DNA from 2 places in the Thermoanaerobacter kivui genome. Region 1 is predicted to be linked to the other one. Evidence: riboswitches for the same ligand, from Rfam matches in the RefSeq annotation. Region 1 holds a riboswitch; the other holds the start of a gene.
What was found. A riboswitch is a leader RNA that binds a small molecule or an ion and turns the genes downstream of it on or off. The one in region 1 is predicted to bind thiamine pyrophosphate.
Positions count from the first base shown of each region.

Region 2: linked by a shared signal. The riboswitch ahead of thiC (phosphomethylpyrimidine synthase ThiC) and the one ahead of TKV_RS12255 (hydroxyethylthiazole kinase) in region 1 are both predicted to bind thiamine pyrophosphate.

Region 1 is NZ_CP009170.1:610,585-618,307, reverse strand. Features, by position in the region: gene tig (trigger factor) at 1-235, opposite strand, end outside; tRNA gene TKV_RS03070 (tRNA-Leu) at 422-506, opposite strand; partial or broken gene TKV_RS12260 (ISLre2 family transposase) at 699-1,801, opposite strand; TPP riboswitch at 1,919-2,021, shown strand; partial or broken gene TKV_RS12255 (hydroxyethylthiazole kinase) at 2,034-2,147, shown strand; gene phoU (phosphate signaling complex protein PhoU) at 2,481-3,134, opposite strand; gene TKV_RS03050 (ABC transporter ATP-binding protein) at 3,585-4,304, opposite strand; gene TKV_RS03045 (ABC transporter ATP-binding protein) at 4,307-5,074, opposite strand; partial or broken gene TKV_RS14080 (branched-chain amino acid ABC transporter permease) at 5,049-6,018, opposite strand; gene TKV_RS03035 (branched-chain amino acid ABC transporter permease) at 6,029-6,913, opposite strand; gene TKV_RS03030 (ABC transporter substrate-binding protein) at 6,980-7,723, opposite strand, start outside.
Region 2 is NZ_CP009170.1:1,799,458-1,807,180, forward strand. Features, by position in the region: gene TKV_RS09050 (homoserine dehydrogenase) at 1-974, opposite strand, end outside; SAM riboswitch class I at 1,042-1,152, opposite strand; TPP riboswitch at 1,332-1,439, shown strand; gene thiC (phosphomethylpyrimidine synthase ThiC) at 1,483-2,781, shown strand; gene TKV_RS09060 (MOSC domain-containing protein) at 3,173-3,613, opposite strand; gene moaC (cyclic pyranopterin monophosphate synthase MoaC) at 3,616-4,092, opposite strand; gene moaA (GTP 3',8-cyclase MoaA) at 4,096-5,049, opposite strand; gene TKV_RS09075 (molybdopterin biosynthesis protein) at 5,062-6,969, opposite strand; gene TKV_RS09080 (molybdopterin molybdotransferase MoeA) at 6,979-7,723, opposite strand, start outside.

The DNA.
Region 1 (7,723 bases):
CTTCTTTATATGCCCCATCAAAAACATATTCTACAGCGTCCTCATATAGCACTCCTTCACCGTAATACCTTTCCACAATAATTCTCGGTGCTTTCCCTCTTCTAAAACCCGGCACATTGAACTTTGAAGCGTTCTTTTTAAAGGCAAAATTTAAACCTTCTTCGAACTTTTCACTTGGTATGGTAAGTTCAATCGTTGCAACACTTTTCTCTAATTTTTTAAGACTCACACCCATTAAGTAAATCCTCCTATTTCTTATTCTTTCGAATAAAGTCTTCTAAACTTATAATATTATAACATAAAAAAACGGTGAATCAAACTCAAGTTATTGTAATTTTATCACTTTTCCTTTGAAACTTACTTTTTTCATTTATTAAAAAAATAATGCGTATTGCATTATTTTTCAATCCTTATTATACCTTGGTGCGGGCAAAGGGACTTGAACCCCCACGTCGAAAGACACCAGATCCTAAGTCTGGCGCGTCTGCCAGTTCCGCCATGCCCGCATATTAAAATAGTGCGCCATTAGGAACTCGAACCATAGGGTCACTGAGTAAAAATCTGCACAAAGGTATTTTATCAGAGATTTATTGACATGTCAAGAGTGCCATTGTGAATGATGTCAAGATACTGTAGGACATTTTTTAAAGACAACCCCTGAAATCTCATTAAATCAAGGTTCCCATCCATTATGTTTTCTATATCACACTTTCATATTTTATTGCTTTTAAAATTCTGTATATTGGTGTTACTTTACCTATATTTAAAACCGTAATATTATTTATCTTTTCATTTATATACGTTTTAGCTCTCTTCACTACCTCTTTCATCTGCTTCTTCGTTAATTTGTAACCTCCATTGGTATTTTTTCTTTTATTACGCCGCTCTATTTCTCTTAAGTTGCCTCCATTCTTGCTAAATACCCTTAATTTTGCCATTAACTTTAGCCCTTCTCTACTCCATCCTAATGGATTCCTGCTTTCTTCTTCTCTTGCTCCGTTTCTGCTAATTTCGCTAGTTCATTAAATGCCTCTTTTAATGCTTTTTCATCCCCTTCGTTTACTGCCCTCTATATTCTATCTCTATATCTTGGTTCCCTCGATGTTGCTTTTAAATGATACCTATCTAGTACAAATCTGGATTTTGGTATCCACTCTAATCCTTCTTTTATCCATTTTGCCCCATCCCCCGCTATGTATACCTTCTTTATCTTCTCTTCTTTGTAATTGTCATTTATATAATTTGCTACATCTATCCATATGTCTTCGGGTTTTCCCCCTACGTATGCTTTGTAATAAACATTCTTTAGTTCATTCCTCCCATTCTTTGTTTCTTTCCCTTCATGTATGTATACAAGTCGTGGCATCTCTTTACTCCCATCTTGTAAGGATACATAGTCTTCGTCCGCTTCTATGTATAACACCCTTACTTCCTTCTTCACTTTTTCTTCTTTCTTTACTTCTACTTCCCCTATTTCTTTTATTGCGTTTAATACCGTCTGTTTACTTAATTCCTCTGGACATGCTTCTTTACTGCTTTTCTCGTATGATTCTTATATCGATTTTTCTACTAGCCTTATTTTTACTCCCTTCTCTATCCTCTCATGCCTTTCTATCCCTAATGCGTCATCTACCAAATATGTGTACCTACCATCTCTTTTGGATTTGTAATATGTTCTTTCATATCCTATTATTGCTTCCCTCCCCAATTTATCCGTTATTTCCTTGATTATTGATACAAGCTCTGTAATGTCCATACCTTCTTTTAATAACTTCTCAAAAATTTCTATCACTTCATGGATGAAATTACACTATATAGACTTAACTCATTGAATATTGATACCATTTTCAAAATAATTATTGAATTCTTTTAGGTTTGTGGTATAATTACTTTAAGCATATTGGACAAAACCAAATAAGACGAGTGCTATGGGAGCCAAGAAGTGGCTGAGAGGGAATTCGTTCCCGACCCTTTGAACCTGTCAGGGTAATGCCTGCGTAGGGAAGCATGTTTCTTCTTGACATTGTGTAAAAATGCTCACCTCACCTTTAGTTCACCATATCACCAATGTAGTTACTGTCAACGATTGTGCTAATATAACATTGGCTATAGGAAGATTGCCAGTTATGGCCTATGAATTGGAAGAAGATTAATTGGATAGACAGTAGTCATGATTATACAAACTGGCACATGGATAACTTCCCATACGACTTTTGTCGGTAAAGTAGCTACCAATTGTTTTAATACACTCCATATCAACACTTTTTTAAAATTTTATCGAAAACTATATTATTTATAGAATAGAAGTTATTTGATTTTTATCTACAAGAGGAATTCCTATTGAAGTTATTAAAATTAAAAAATGTATAAAAATGAAAACCAAAATACACCAAATAAACAGCAGTAATGACGCCTTACTCCACATAAACTTTCGTTATAGGCTGCGGCTTTGCTTAAAATTGTTCAACAACCTAATATTTTTAATTTAAATCTATATGCTCTCCCGTATCTAAGTAAATTACCCATTCACATATATTAGTAGCATGATCAGCAATTCTCTCAAGATAACGAGCTACAAACAAAAACTGACTCGCCTGGTCGATGTTTCTTGGGTCTTCCATCATATAAGTTAATGGTTCTGTAAATACTTGTTTGTAAAGGGCATCTACTATATCATCTTTTTCACCAATCGTCCTTGCAAGGTCTAAATCCTGTCGGACATAAGAATCCAATGACATTTTTACCATTTCTCTTACGGTTTCAGCCATTCTAGGAATATATATCAATGGTTTTATATATTTTTGATGAGCAATCCTCAAAGTAGTTTTTGCTATATCTACTGCATAGTCTGCCATTCTTTCTAAGTCTGTAACAATTTTAAGCCCTGTCAAAACTATTCTCAAATCCCTTGCAATTGGCTGCTGGGTTACAATGATCTTTGCACATTTATTGTCAATTTCTACTTCCATTTTGTCTATTCTGTCATCGTCATCTATAACTTTTTGAGCCAATTCTGTATCATGGTTCACTAAAGAAACAATGGCGTTCGCTATCGCCTCTTCTACAAGGCTACCCATTTTTAATACGTCATAATGAAGTTTCTCTAATTCTTTTTCAAAATGAGTGCGATTCACCCTTTCACCTCCTTTAACCGAATCTTCCAGTGATGTAGTCTTCCATCCTCTAGTCTTGCCACAACCAGATGGACTTATAAAAACTAAAATGCCATTTTCTTACGGAGATAGAATAATGATTAATTAAAGTATAAAAGCATAAAATATTAAAAAATAAAACAAAGGCATACTCATATAAATGAAACGCCTTTGTTTCATTCTAAGGTTATATTTTTATATTTTATTTTTAAGGATGTATAATAAATGTTGAATTGTTCAGGAACCAAGCTGTAGAAAAATAGAGTACTTATACTAAATGCCTCCTGTCAATTCTCAGAGCAAACTTTCAAAATTTTATTATAATGTAAATTTTTTGACAAAAATAATATCATGACGAACCAAACTTTTTATGTATAAAAGTAGAGGTTCGCCTTTAATCTGATGAGTAAAATTGCCTTACTAACCTCCTCTTTAACCCCCAAGATAAGCTTCCTTTACCTGCGGGTTTTCTGCCAACTCCCAAACGGGGCCAGATAACACAATATTTCCTGTTTCTAATACATAGCCTTTATGAGCAATAGAAAGAGCCATATGTGCATTTTGTTCTACTAAAAGAATAGTAGTTCCTTGTTCGTTTAGTTCTTTAATAATCGCAAAAATTTCTTTAACCAACAGAGGAGCTAAACCCATTGAAGGCTCATCTAAAAGCATGAGTCTAGGTGCCGACATCAATGCCCGCCCCATCGCTAACATTTGCTGTTCTCCGCCAGATAAAGAGCCGGCCAGTTGTCCCTTTCTTTCAGCAAGCCGCGGAAACCGCTCAAAAACCTTAGTAAGCCTGCGTTTAAATTCCACTTTATCTTTTAAAAGATAAGCACCTAGTTCTAGGTTTTCCATTACCGACATGTTAGCAAAAACCCGTCGGCCCTCAGGCACCTGGCTTATACCCATTTTTACGATATCATGAGCAGCTTTATCAGTAATATCCTTACCTTCAAAAATTATTCTTCCCGATTTAGGCTTGACCAATCCGCAAATTGTATTTAAAGTAGTGCTTTTTCCCGCACCATTTGCCCCAATTAAGGTTACTATTTCACCTTCGTTTACGGTAAGCGATATTCCCTTCAAAGCATGAATGGCCCCGTAAAACACATTTAACTCTTCAATTCTTAATACTTCTTTCCCGCTCATAGTTATGCCCCCTCTCCTAAATACGCTTCAATGACCCGAGAGTTGTTTTTAATTTCTTCAGGCGTCCCATGAGCAATATTAACTCCATAGTCCAAAACGTAAATCCGCTCGCAAATGTTCATTACTAAATGCATATCGTGTTCAATAAGCAAAATAGTCATATTAAACTTACCTCGGATAAAATCAATTAATTCCATTAACTCTGTCGTTTCTCGAGGGTTCATGCCTGCTGCTGGTTCATCTAAAAGTAATAAGGAAGGGTGAGTAGCCAATGCTCGGGCAATTTCTAATCGGCGCTGTTCTCCGTAAGGTAAGTTTTTGGCCTTTTCTTCCGCCTTATGAGCTAAGTTCATGATTTTTAATAACTCATAAGCTTCATCCCGCATTTCTTTTTCTCCTCGGTAAAACTTCCCAAGACGGAATATAGCATGCATCATGTTATATGGAACATGTAAGTGCCTGGCAATTAAAACATTTTCTAAAACCGAAAGTTCACCAAACAAACGAATGTTTTGGAAAGTGCGGGTTATTCCTTTAGCAGCAATTTGGTAAGGCTTTAACCCTACTATGCTTTCGCCTTTAAAAATTATATCACCTGTGGTTGGAAGGTAAATCCCCGTTAAAAGGTTAAAAACCGTTGTTTTACCTGCACCGTTTGGTCCGATTAACCCAACTAAATCTCCTTCATTTAAGGTCAGATTTAAATCCTGAACTGCTTTTAATCCTCCAAAGCTAATCCCCAGGCTATGCGTCTGCAGAATGGCTGCCATGACTTACACCTCTCTTTTTCTGCAAAAGCTTAAAGGATAACTCATGGGTTCCAAGAAGGCCCTGTGGTCTAAATAACATTACCAAAATTAAGATTATGGCATAAATTATAAGTCGCAGTTCTGCTAAACTCTGTAAAAATGTAGAAATTAACGTCAGTACAATTGCCGCTACCACTGAGCCAGTGAGGCTCCCTTGCCCTCCTAAAACTACCATCACAAGTATATCAAAGGATTTTAAAAAGTTAAAAGCATTTGGTTCAATAAAGGTAATATAATGAGCAAGGAGTGCCCCGCCAATTCCAGCAAAAAATGAACCCATAGTGAAAGCTATAACTTTATATTTTGTAGTATTTATTCCCATTGCTTCCGCCGCAATTTCATTTTCTCGAACCGAAATACACGCCCGACCGTGGCTGGATTGAACAAAATTTTTGATAACTAAAACTGTAACCAACATGCAGCCAAAAGCCCACAGCCAATTAGTCCTCTGGGTTATTCCCATTAAGCCGTAAGCTCCACCTAAATAACTAATATTTGTTATTACCCCCCCGGATTATTTCTGCAAACCCTAAAGTAGCAATAGCCAAGTAATCACCTTTTAAACGCAAGGTAGGTATGCCAATTATAACGCCGCCAATACCCGCCACTATTGCTCCAACTAACAAGGATACAATAAAAGGAGCATTAAAATTTAAAGTCATAATAGCCGACGCATAAGCACCTAATGCCATAAATCCCGCGTGACCAATAGAGAATTGTCCCGTATAACCAACCACTAAATTTAAACTTACTGCAAGAATGATATTAATTGCGATAATAATTAAGTTTAACATCACAAAAGGACTAATGATTTCTGCTGAATACAAAACCTGAACTCCTACCATAAGCGCTATTAACAACAATGTTACTGCAAGATTTTCCTTTGTAAACCAATTTTTTAGCATTCCCTTTCACCTACACTTTCTCCCGAACGTTTTTCCCAAATAAGCCAGAAGGTTTAACTAATAAGATAATAATCAAAATCACAAAAGCTACGGGATCCCTATATAAAGAACTACCGTACCCACTTACTAAGGACTCGGTAATCCCTAAAATAAGCCCTCCGGTCATTGCTCCAGGTATACTTCCTATTCCTCCTAAAACCGCTGAAACAAAGGCTTTTAAACCGAACATAATTCCCATTAAAGGAAATACTTTATTGTAATATATTCCTACCAGCACTCCTGCTGCCGCAGCTAAAGCTGAACCAAGAGCAAAGGTGATGGATATTGTCGTATCCACATTTATTCCCATTAAACGAGCAGCTTGCATGTCATAAGAAACTGCCCGCATTGCTTTTCCAATTTTCGTATTATGAACTATATACTGCAGTAAAATCATTAAGATAACCGTGACCGCAATAATTAAAATTTCCCTATTTGATATGGTAATCTTTCCGCCAAGTAATGAATACGAAATCTCTTTAAAAACTTTCGGAAATGCTCGAGGTTGCGGACCCAGGAAAAACATTGTGGTATATTCTAAAAGAAGGGAAACACCTATTGCAGTAATTAAAATTACAATTTTTGGTGAGTTTCTTAAAGGACGATATGCCAATCTTTCGATAAAAATGCCTAAAATAGCACACACAATCATGGAAAAAATTAACGCTGGAACAAAAGACATTTTTAAAACCAAGGTCGCATATAGTCCTGCAAAGGCACCAAGCATGTAAACATCGCCATGGGCAAAATTGATGAGTTTTATAATACCATAAACCATAGTGTATCCTAAAGCAATTAAAGCGTAAATACTTCCCACTGATATTCCATTTATTAACTGCTGGATAAATTCCATCATATTAACCACCTCTAACCTAATTAAATTCATTTTTTAGGGGAGGAATATTCCTCCCCCTTTAATCTTTTAAGGATTTACATAAGCTTTATAGGTTTGCTTACCGTCTTTGTATTCCAAAATCACCAAGCTTTTAGCAGGATTGTGATTTTCATCTAAGGAGATTTTTGCAGTAACTCCTTCTACATCCTTGGTGGTCTTTAAAGCTTCTTTGATCTTTTCGGGTGTAGCTTCACCAGCCCGTTTAATGGCATCAACTAAAACAAGTACCGTATCATAACCTACTGCAGCCATTGCATCCGGTTCGCTGCCGTACTTTTCCTTATACTTTTTAACAAAGTCCTGAACTTTTGGATCAGGCATTAAAGACGAATAGTGATTGGTAATAAAGGTGTTATTAAGCGCAGCAGCACCAGCAATTTCAACAAGTTTTGGCGAATCCCAGCCATCACCACCGCCCATAGGAACATTAATACCAAGCTCCCGTGCTTGCTTTACAATTTGACCCACTTGCTCGTAATAACCAGGTACATAAATAAATTCAGGCTTTAAATTTTTAATCTTGGTTAATACCGAGCGAAAATCCTGATCTTGGGTAGTGTAGTTTTCATCAGCTAAAATTTCGCCACCGCCAGCTTTGAAAGCTTCTACAAAAAACTTAGCCAAACCCACCGAATAAGGAGCTGTATTATCTTTTAAAACAGCAACTTTTTTAAGCTTTAATTCATTCAAAACGAACTTTGCCATTGCCGTTCCCTGGAAAGGATCTATAAAGCAAGTACGGAAAATATACTCTCTTACCTTGCCTGTTTT
Region 2 (7,723 bases), 1.2 Mb from region 1:
TTATTACCTTTAATGTTGTAATTTAATAGTACATCAAGTAAATCTGCTACAACAGCATCCCCAGTAGGAAGTTCTCCTGCTCCTCTTCCTACAAAGACGTATTCTCCAAAACTATCTCCTTTCAATATAATTGCATTATTTACATCGCTTACTTTTGATAAAATATTGCTTTCTTCCACTACTACCGGTTCTACTCCTGCAAAAATGTTATCTTTGACTTTTTTCCCCCACGCAAGTAATTTTATTTTATACCCCCATTTGGCGATATAGTTTATGTCTTCTTTTGTAATCCCATCAATTCCACTTCTCGTTATAGAATTTACTGGCACATTTACATTGAATACTTTGCGCATGAGAATAATCAGTTTATACAGTGAATCAAAACCCTTTACATCATAATCGGGATTTAATTCCGCATACCCTAATTCTTGGGCTTCAATAAGCGCTTCTTCATAGCTTTTCCCCTTGGTGGACATTTGCGTAAGAATATAGTTAGTCGTGCCATTTATTATTCCACCTACAAAATCAATTTCATCCGTTATTTTTAATCTATCGATTTGATGAAGTATAGGTATAGCTCCTCCAACGCTTGCCTCGCATTTTAAAAATACTCCATTTTTTTCCGCTATTTCATTTAAATCCTCTCCATGTTTGGCTATTAACTCTTTATTTGCAGTTATAACATGTTTACCTTCAGACAAAGCTTCCTTCACATATTCATAAGCTGGATGAACGCCTCCAATTGCTTCAATGACTATTTTTATCTCTTTATCTTTTAAAATTTCTTCAGCATTCTGTGTAAGAAGTCCTTGCACATTTACTTTTCTTGGTTTGTTGAGATTTTTAATAAGTATCCCTTTTATTTCAGGATAAAACCCAGTGCTCTCTTTTATATGACCTCCTCTTGAAGTTATCAATCTATATACTCCTGTTCCTACTGTTCCAAGTCCCAATAACCCGATTTTTACTGTCATGTTACACCTCCCGATAAATTTTTAGGCCCTCTTCAAAATGAGAAGAGGGCCTAATAATCCGCCACTCCTCTCATCTCTCAGGTTAGATAACCTAACCTGCAGGATTTGGCACCAGACGCATATAAATGCCGGTTGCCGGGTTTCATCGGGCCAGTCCCTCCACCACTCTTGATAAGAGGTTTGTGTGTAATATATTCAATTTTGCACGTTGTAATTTATGTTATCACTTTGAAACTATAAAGTCAAGAATTTTTTTTACTCTTTCTTAAATTTTTTCAAATTTTAATATACACCGATTTTTTTTAGTGGTATAATAGTATTGCAATATTTATACCCTATCGATTATAAAAATTTAATATTTGCCACATGGGGTGCCGGCGTAACCGGCTGAGAAAAAGGTGTTGCCTTTTAACCCATCGAACCTGTTAGGTTAGTACCTGCGTAGGGATGTGGTCATCTGCCATGGCTATAATCCCCATGGTTTATTTATTTTTAAGGAGGTTTTGTTATGACACAATTGGAATATGCCCTTTCAGGCATTGTCACAAAAGAGATGAAAATAGTCGCAGAGTATGAAGGAGTGGACGAAGAATTTATTTTAGAAGGAGTTAAAAAAGGAGAAATAGTAATACCATCAAACATCAACCACAAAAACCTCATTCCCAAAGGCATAGGAAGGGGTTTATCGACAAAAGTAAATGCCAACATAGGAACCTCTGATGCATATCCCGAAATTGACAAAGAAATTGAAAAATTAAATGTTGCTGTAAAAGCTGGAGCAGATGCGGTAATGGATTTAAGCACAGGCGGCGACATTAATCAATCTCGTAGAAAAATACTTGAAAATTCCCCTGTACCTGTAGGTACTGTTCCCATGTATCAAGCAGCTGTTGAATCCATGTACAAATACGGCAGCATCGTTGCCATGCCTGAAGAATTTATTTTTGAAGTCATAGAACAACAGGCGGAAGATGGTGTAGACTTTATAACAGTCCACTGTGGTCTAACATTTGAATCATTGAAAAAGCTTAAAGACAACGGCCGAGTGATGGATGTAGTAAGTCGCGGCGGCTCCTTTACAATCGGCTGGATGCTCTACAATGACAAAGAAAATCCCTTGTATGAGCATTTTGACAGACTTCTTGATATTGCCAAAAAATATGACATAACTTTAAGTTTAGGAGATGGACTGCGTCCCGGTTGTCTCGAAGATGCTACAGATAGCGCACAAATACAAGAGCTCATCATCCTTGGTGAACTTGTCAAAAGGGCTCGCGAAACAGGAGTCCAAGTAATGGTAGAGGGACCTGGGCATGTGCCAATTGACCAAATTGAAGCAAATGTAAAACTTCAAAAACAGCTTTGTCACAACGCCCCTTTTTACGTACTCGGTCCTATTGTAACCGATATCGCCCCCGGTTACGACCACATAACCGCGGCAATTGGCGGTGCAGTTGCAGCAGCTGCCGGTGCAGATTTCCTTTGCTATGTCACACCTGCAGAACATCTCGGACTTCCCGATATGGAAGATGTCAAAGAAGGAGTTATTGCAGCAAAAATTGCTGCCCATGCTGCAGATATCGCAAAAGGTGTAAAAGGCGCTAAAGAAAAAGATTTGACTATGGCTAAAGCAAGAAAAGCTTTAGACTGGGATGAGCAAATAAAGCTTTCTATAGACCCTGATAAAGCTTTTAAATATCGCATCAATAAAAACGTATCTACAGCCAAAACTTGCAGCATGTGTGGAAAATTCTGCGCCATGAAAATTGTCAGCGAATACCTTGGAACCCCACCTATGACTTGTTAGTATAACTGACATACTTACATTGTTACGACTGTATTTGTAATAATGGGTATCGGGTGGTCTGTAAGTAGATTTCTCCTTCTTAACGTTGTCTTCAGCATTAGCTTTTTTAGGTTTAATAAAAGGCACAGTTTCGTAAATTACCCCCTTGTATTCGCCCCGAACTCCTGTTAAACTATCATAATAGTTTACAAGATAACATTATCACAAAATAAACACATGAGTGTTTTTTGAAATTTCTTGAATTTAAATTTTTAACCGTGTAATTTTTTCAATCAAAAAAGGAATTGTTCGGAAAGTCACATAAGAAATCACAAATAAATGCAATTATAACAATATCTATTAAAATACAAAACTCCAAAAGATAAAAATTATCTTTTGGAGTTCCACAATTTTATTCATTTATAACTATAATCTCATCTCCGGGTTTTATGAACCCACTTTTTAACACCCTCGCAAATATCCCTTCCATCGGCAGTATACAATCACCCGTAATTTTCCTGATCTCACAAGCTTCGTGACATTTTTTCCCTATTTGAGAGATTTCAAGAATAACCTCTTCTCCTATTTTAAGTTTTGTCCCTACCGGCAAAGTGTGAAGTTCAATTCCTTCCGTTGTTATATTTTCTGCAAATTTTCCTGCAGCCAAATCCCAAATGCCTTTTGCTTTCATCTTTTCTATACTCTCCTCTGCAAGAAGACTGACCTGCCTGTGTCCCCTTCCAGCATGAGCATCTCCTTCAAGCCCGTGGTTTTCTCTAAAATATCCCTTTTCTATAGGCTTTTTTACAGTTCCTTTCTTTTTGCTAATATTAACTGACACCACCTTTGCCATTATTAAACCTCCCTTTCATAAAGGCCTGATTTTCCACCACTTTTTTTCACAAGCATTATTTCGCTTATAACCATGTCTCTATCTATTGCTTTACACATATCATAAATCGTAAGAGCTGCAACCGTAACTGCAGTCAATGCCTCCATCTCAACCCCTGTTTGTCCAACAGTTTTAACTACTGCTTTAATGTCAATCTTTGAATTCTCAAAATCCAAATTAAAACTAATATCACATCCGGTTATCATGATAGGATGACACATCGGAATCATATGAGATGTATTTTTCGCAGCCATAATACCTGCAACCTGTGCAACAGCTAGGACATCTCCTTTTTTAATAGTTCCTTCATGTATTCTTCTTAAAGTTTCATTTTTCATATAAATACTTCCTATTGCAACAGCTTCTCTTTTTGTCTCAGCTTTCTCGCTAACATCGACCATTCTTGCTCTACCTTCTTCATTAATGTGTGTTAAATTCATATACTATCCCCCTATTTGAAACATCATTTTTTGATTCTGGCTTATTTCCTTTTCAAGATTATGCCCTGCCGGCTTACTTAAGATTGCATGTTCCAGCATTGCTCTTATCTTGTCTTCATCATTTAAAAAACTTTTAATATCTACTTCATATTTTGAATGCAGACAAGGTTTTATAGTTCCAGCTGCAGTAAGTCTAATCCTATTACAACTTGAACAAAATTTACATGACAAAGGTGCAATAAAACCAACCGTTCCCTTTGCTCCTTTTCTTTTAAAAACCCTTGCAGTGTTACCCGGTTCTGTTTCAACCGGAGTCAGTCCGGGAATGCTACTTATTAAATCATCCGACGATATATAGTTATCTTTGAATTTTGCTCCTTCACCTATCGGCATTATTTCAATAAATCTGATATGAAGCGGGTTTTCATCGGCAAGTTTTACAAAATCAAAAATTTCATCGTCATTTATACCTTTTATTACAACCGTATTAATTTTTACAGGTTCAAGTCCAATAGATAAACTTTTGTCAATAGCCCTAAATACATCATCAATATTCCCAAGCCTTGTAATCATACGGTATCGATCTTTTTTAAGACTATCAAGGCTTATGTTAACTCTTTTAAGTCCTGCTTCTTTTAAAGTATCTGCCATTTCATAAAGTTTTGTTCCATTAGTTGTAAGTGCAATGTCTTCAATGCCTTTTATTTTTGATGTTTCATAAATTATGTTCTCAATTCCCTTCCTTACAAGTGGCTCGCCTCCTGTAAACCTTACCTTTTTAATGCCAAGTTCTGCTGAAATCCTAATTATTTTTAAAATTTCTTCGTTCCTTAGAATCTCATTATGATCTTTTTTGGGTATTCCCTCCTCCGGCATACAATAAATGCACCTTAAGTTACATCTATCCGTAACAGAAACTCTTAAATAATCAACATTTCTTCCTAACCTATCTCTCATAAAAACTCTCCTTTACTCGATAATGATAATTTCTCCTAAATTGCTATAGTCATACCCTCCAAGCTTATCAAGCTCATTTTTAAATTCTTCTGAATTTATAACCTCCAAAAACTGCTTTACCCCTTCAAGTTCTAAGTACTCAACGGGAATTGCAATGTCATACTCTTCATTTGCTATCGGAATAAAATCAAGGTCCATAATCTTAGCAGCAGAAAATACCCCAAGTCCAGCATCTGCATTTCCTTTAGCTATTTGTGCTGCAACCGAAATATGAGTATATTCTTCCCTATCATAACCTATGATGTCTTTGGGATTTATACCCAATCTTTTTAATTCATAATCAAGCAAAATCCTTGTACCAGATCCCTTTTGCCTGTTCACAAACCTTGCACCTTTTTTTACAATATCCTCCAAAGAATTAATCTCTAGTAGATTACCTTTTTTAACCATAAGCCCCTGAATTCTTTTTACAAATTTTATAAGGGCAATTTTTCTGTTTGGAATATATCTTTTCACATAAGATTTATTATACTCACCCGTTTCCACATCAAGAAGGTGAATTGTTGCAAAATGTGTTTCCCTATCCTTCAATGAGAGTATTCCCCCAATGCTTCCGACATGGGCTGAAGATAGCGTGAATTTTCCTCTTTTGGCAAGAAGATCTGCTGCAATATCAAGTATCAAATCGTGGCTTCCTATACAAAGAATTGTATTTTTAATCTCGTCTTCGCTTTTTAATATGTTTACATTAACCCTTGTCCCTTTTTCATAACCCTCAAGCTCCTCAGGTATTTCCAAAACCCCATCAGCCCTTACAAGGCTCATTGTAGTACCTGCTCCCCGTTCAATTGGCGCTGCGATGTATTTACCGTCTATAAAACCAAGTTTTACTCTTACAAACTCAAGATATTTTGAAGATGACATAATTCTTTTTGAAAGAGTTGCTTCTATATATCTCTTATCCTTTATATCATATCCTTGAACAAAGTTGATAAGCTTCTTAACTATGTTTTCCATTATAAAATAAGCTGAAACAGGAAAACCTGGTATTCCAACAATAGGCTTATTGTTTACCTTTCCTAGTATAACTGGCTTTCCAGGTTTTATAGCAATTCCATGAATATAGACTTCACCTAAGGTTTCAATAACCTTTTTAGAATAATCCTCACGTCCTGCAGATGAACCAGCATTTAATAGGATAATGTCGTATTCCTTTGAAGCTTTATCAACAGCAGCTTTCAATTTCTCAAAATCATCTCTTACAATATCAAATCTTGTTGGAATTCCACCGTATTCTTCAACCTGCGCGGCAAAAACTCTCGAGTTAAATTCTATTATATCTCCAACTTTAAGTTCTTCCCCTGGTTCTACTAGCTCTGTTCCTGTTGGAATGATTGCAACTTTAGGCTTTTTATAAACTTCAACTTCAAATACTCCTCCTGCAATCAAAGCACCAATATCAACAGGTCTTATTCTATGGCTTTGAGGAAGTATAAGTTGTCCTTCTACTATATCCTCACCAATTTGTCGTATATTTTGCCATGGAATAGCAGGCTTTATTATCTCAACCTCATCTTGAGATACCCAAATTAAATCTTCAACCATAATTACGCAATCATATTCATCTGGAATAGGATCACCTGTATCAACAACTACATAATCAACTCCTTCTTTAAGCCTTACAGGATTTTTGTCTGTCGCAGTAAATGTCTTTTTTGCTACTGTTGCAATCCCGTCAACAGCAGAACTGTTGTAAAAGGGCGATGAAATTTTGGCAAATATAGGTTTTGCTGTAATTCTACCATTTGCTTCATAAGTTTTTACATATTCTGTTTCAACCTTAAAATCTTTTATTTTTTCAAGAAAAATATTTATTGCCTCATTCAAGCTTATATTTGAAAGATAGATATTTTGCCTCATAGCACCCTCCTAAAATTTATAAACTTTAACTATTTGTCCTTCAGATATGCCCTCTAATTCTTTTTCAATGTAAACATATCCAAAGGATTTTGCAAAACGAGATATAAGCCCTGATTCATAATAAGTGGGATACGCAATTAATTTTCCTTCCGCTTCTTTTATACTAACAGGTAAAAATTCTGCTCTACCCTCAGCCTTATGATAGTTTACGGCAAACCTGCACTCAACCGGATATTCTTCTCTTTCAAAATTCCTTATCCTGTCCAAATAGTGAATAACAAGGGTCTTAAATATTACCGCACACGCCAGTGGGTGCCCCGGAAGTCCAAATATGAATTTATCACCTGCTTTTCCAACAATCGTAGGTTTCCCAGGTCGTATAGCAACTCCATGAATAAAAATATTCGAATTTTTAAATGAGCTTATAACCTTGAGAGTTTCATCTTTGTTGCCGGCTGAACTGCCACCCGACATCAAAACTAAATCGCATTCACTTATTGCCGCTTGCAATTTCTCTCTTAATTTTTCATAATCATCTTTAACAATGCCGTATAGAACAGGCTCTGCTCCTTCTTCAAGACACAGAGAGTATAACAGATAGCTATTTATGTCCCTGACCTGTCCTTTATTAATTTTCTCCTTAGGGTCCACTATCTCATCGCCTGTGGAAATAATTCCAACCTTTACTTTTTTATAAACCTCCACCTCTAATATTCCAAGACTTGATAAAACCCCTATCTCGTAGGGTCTCAAT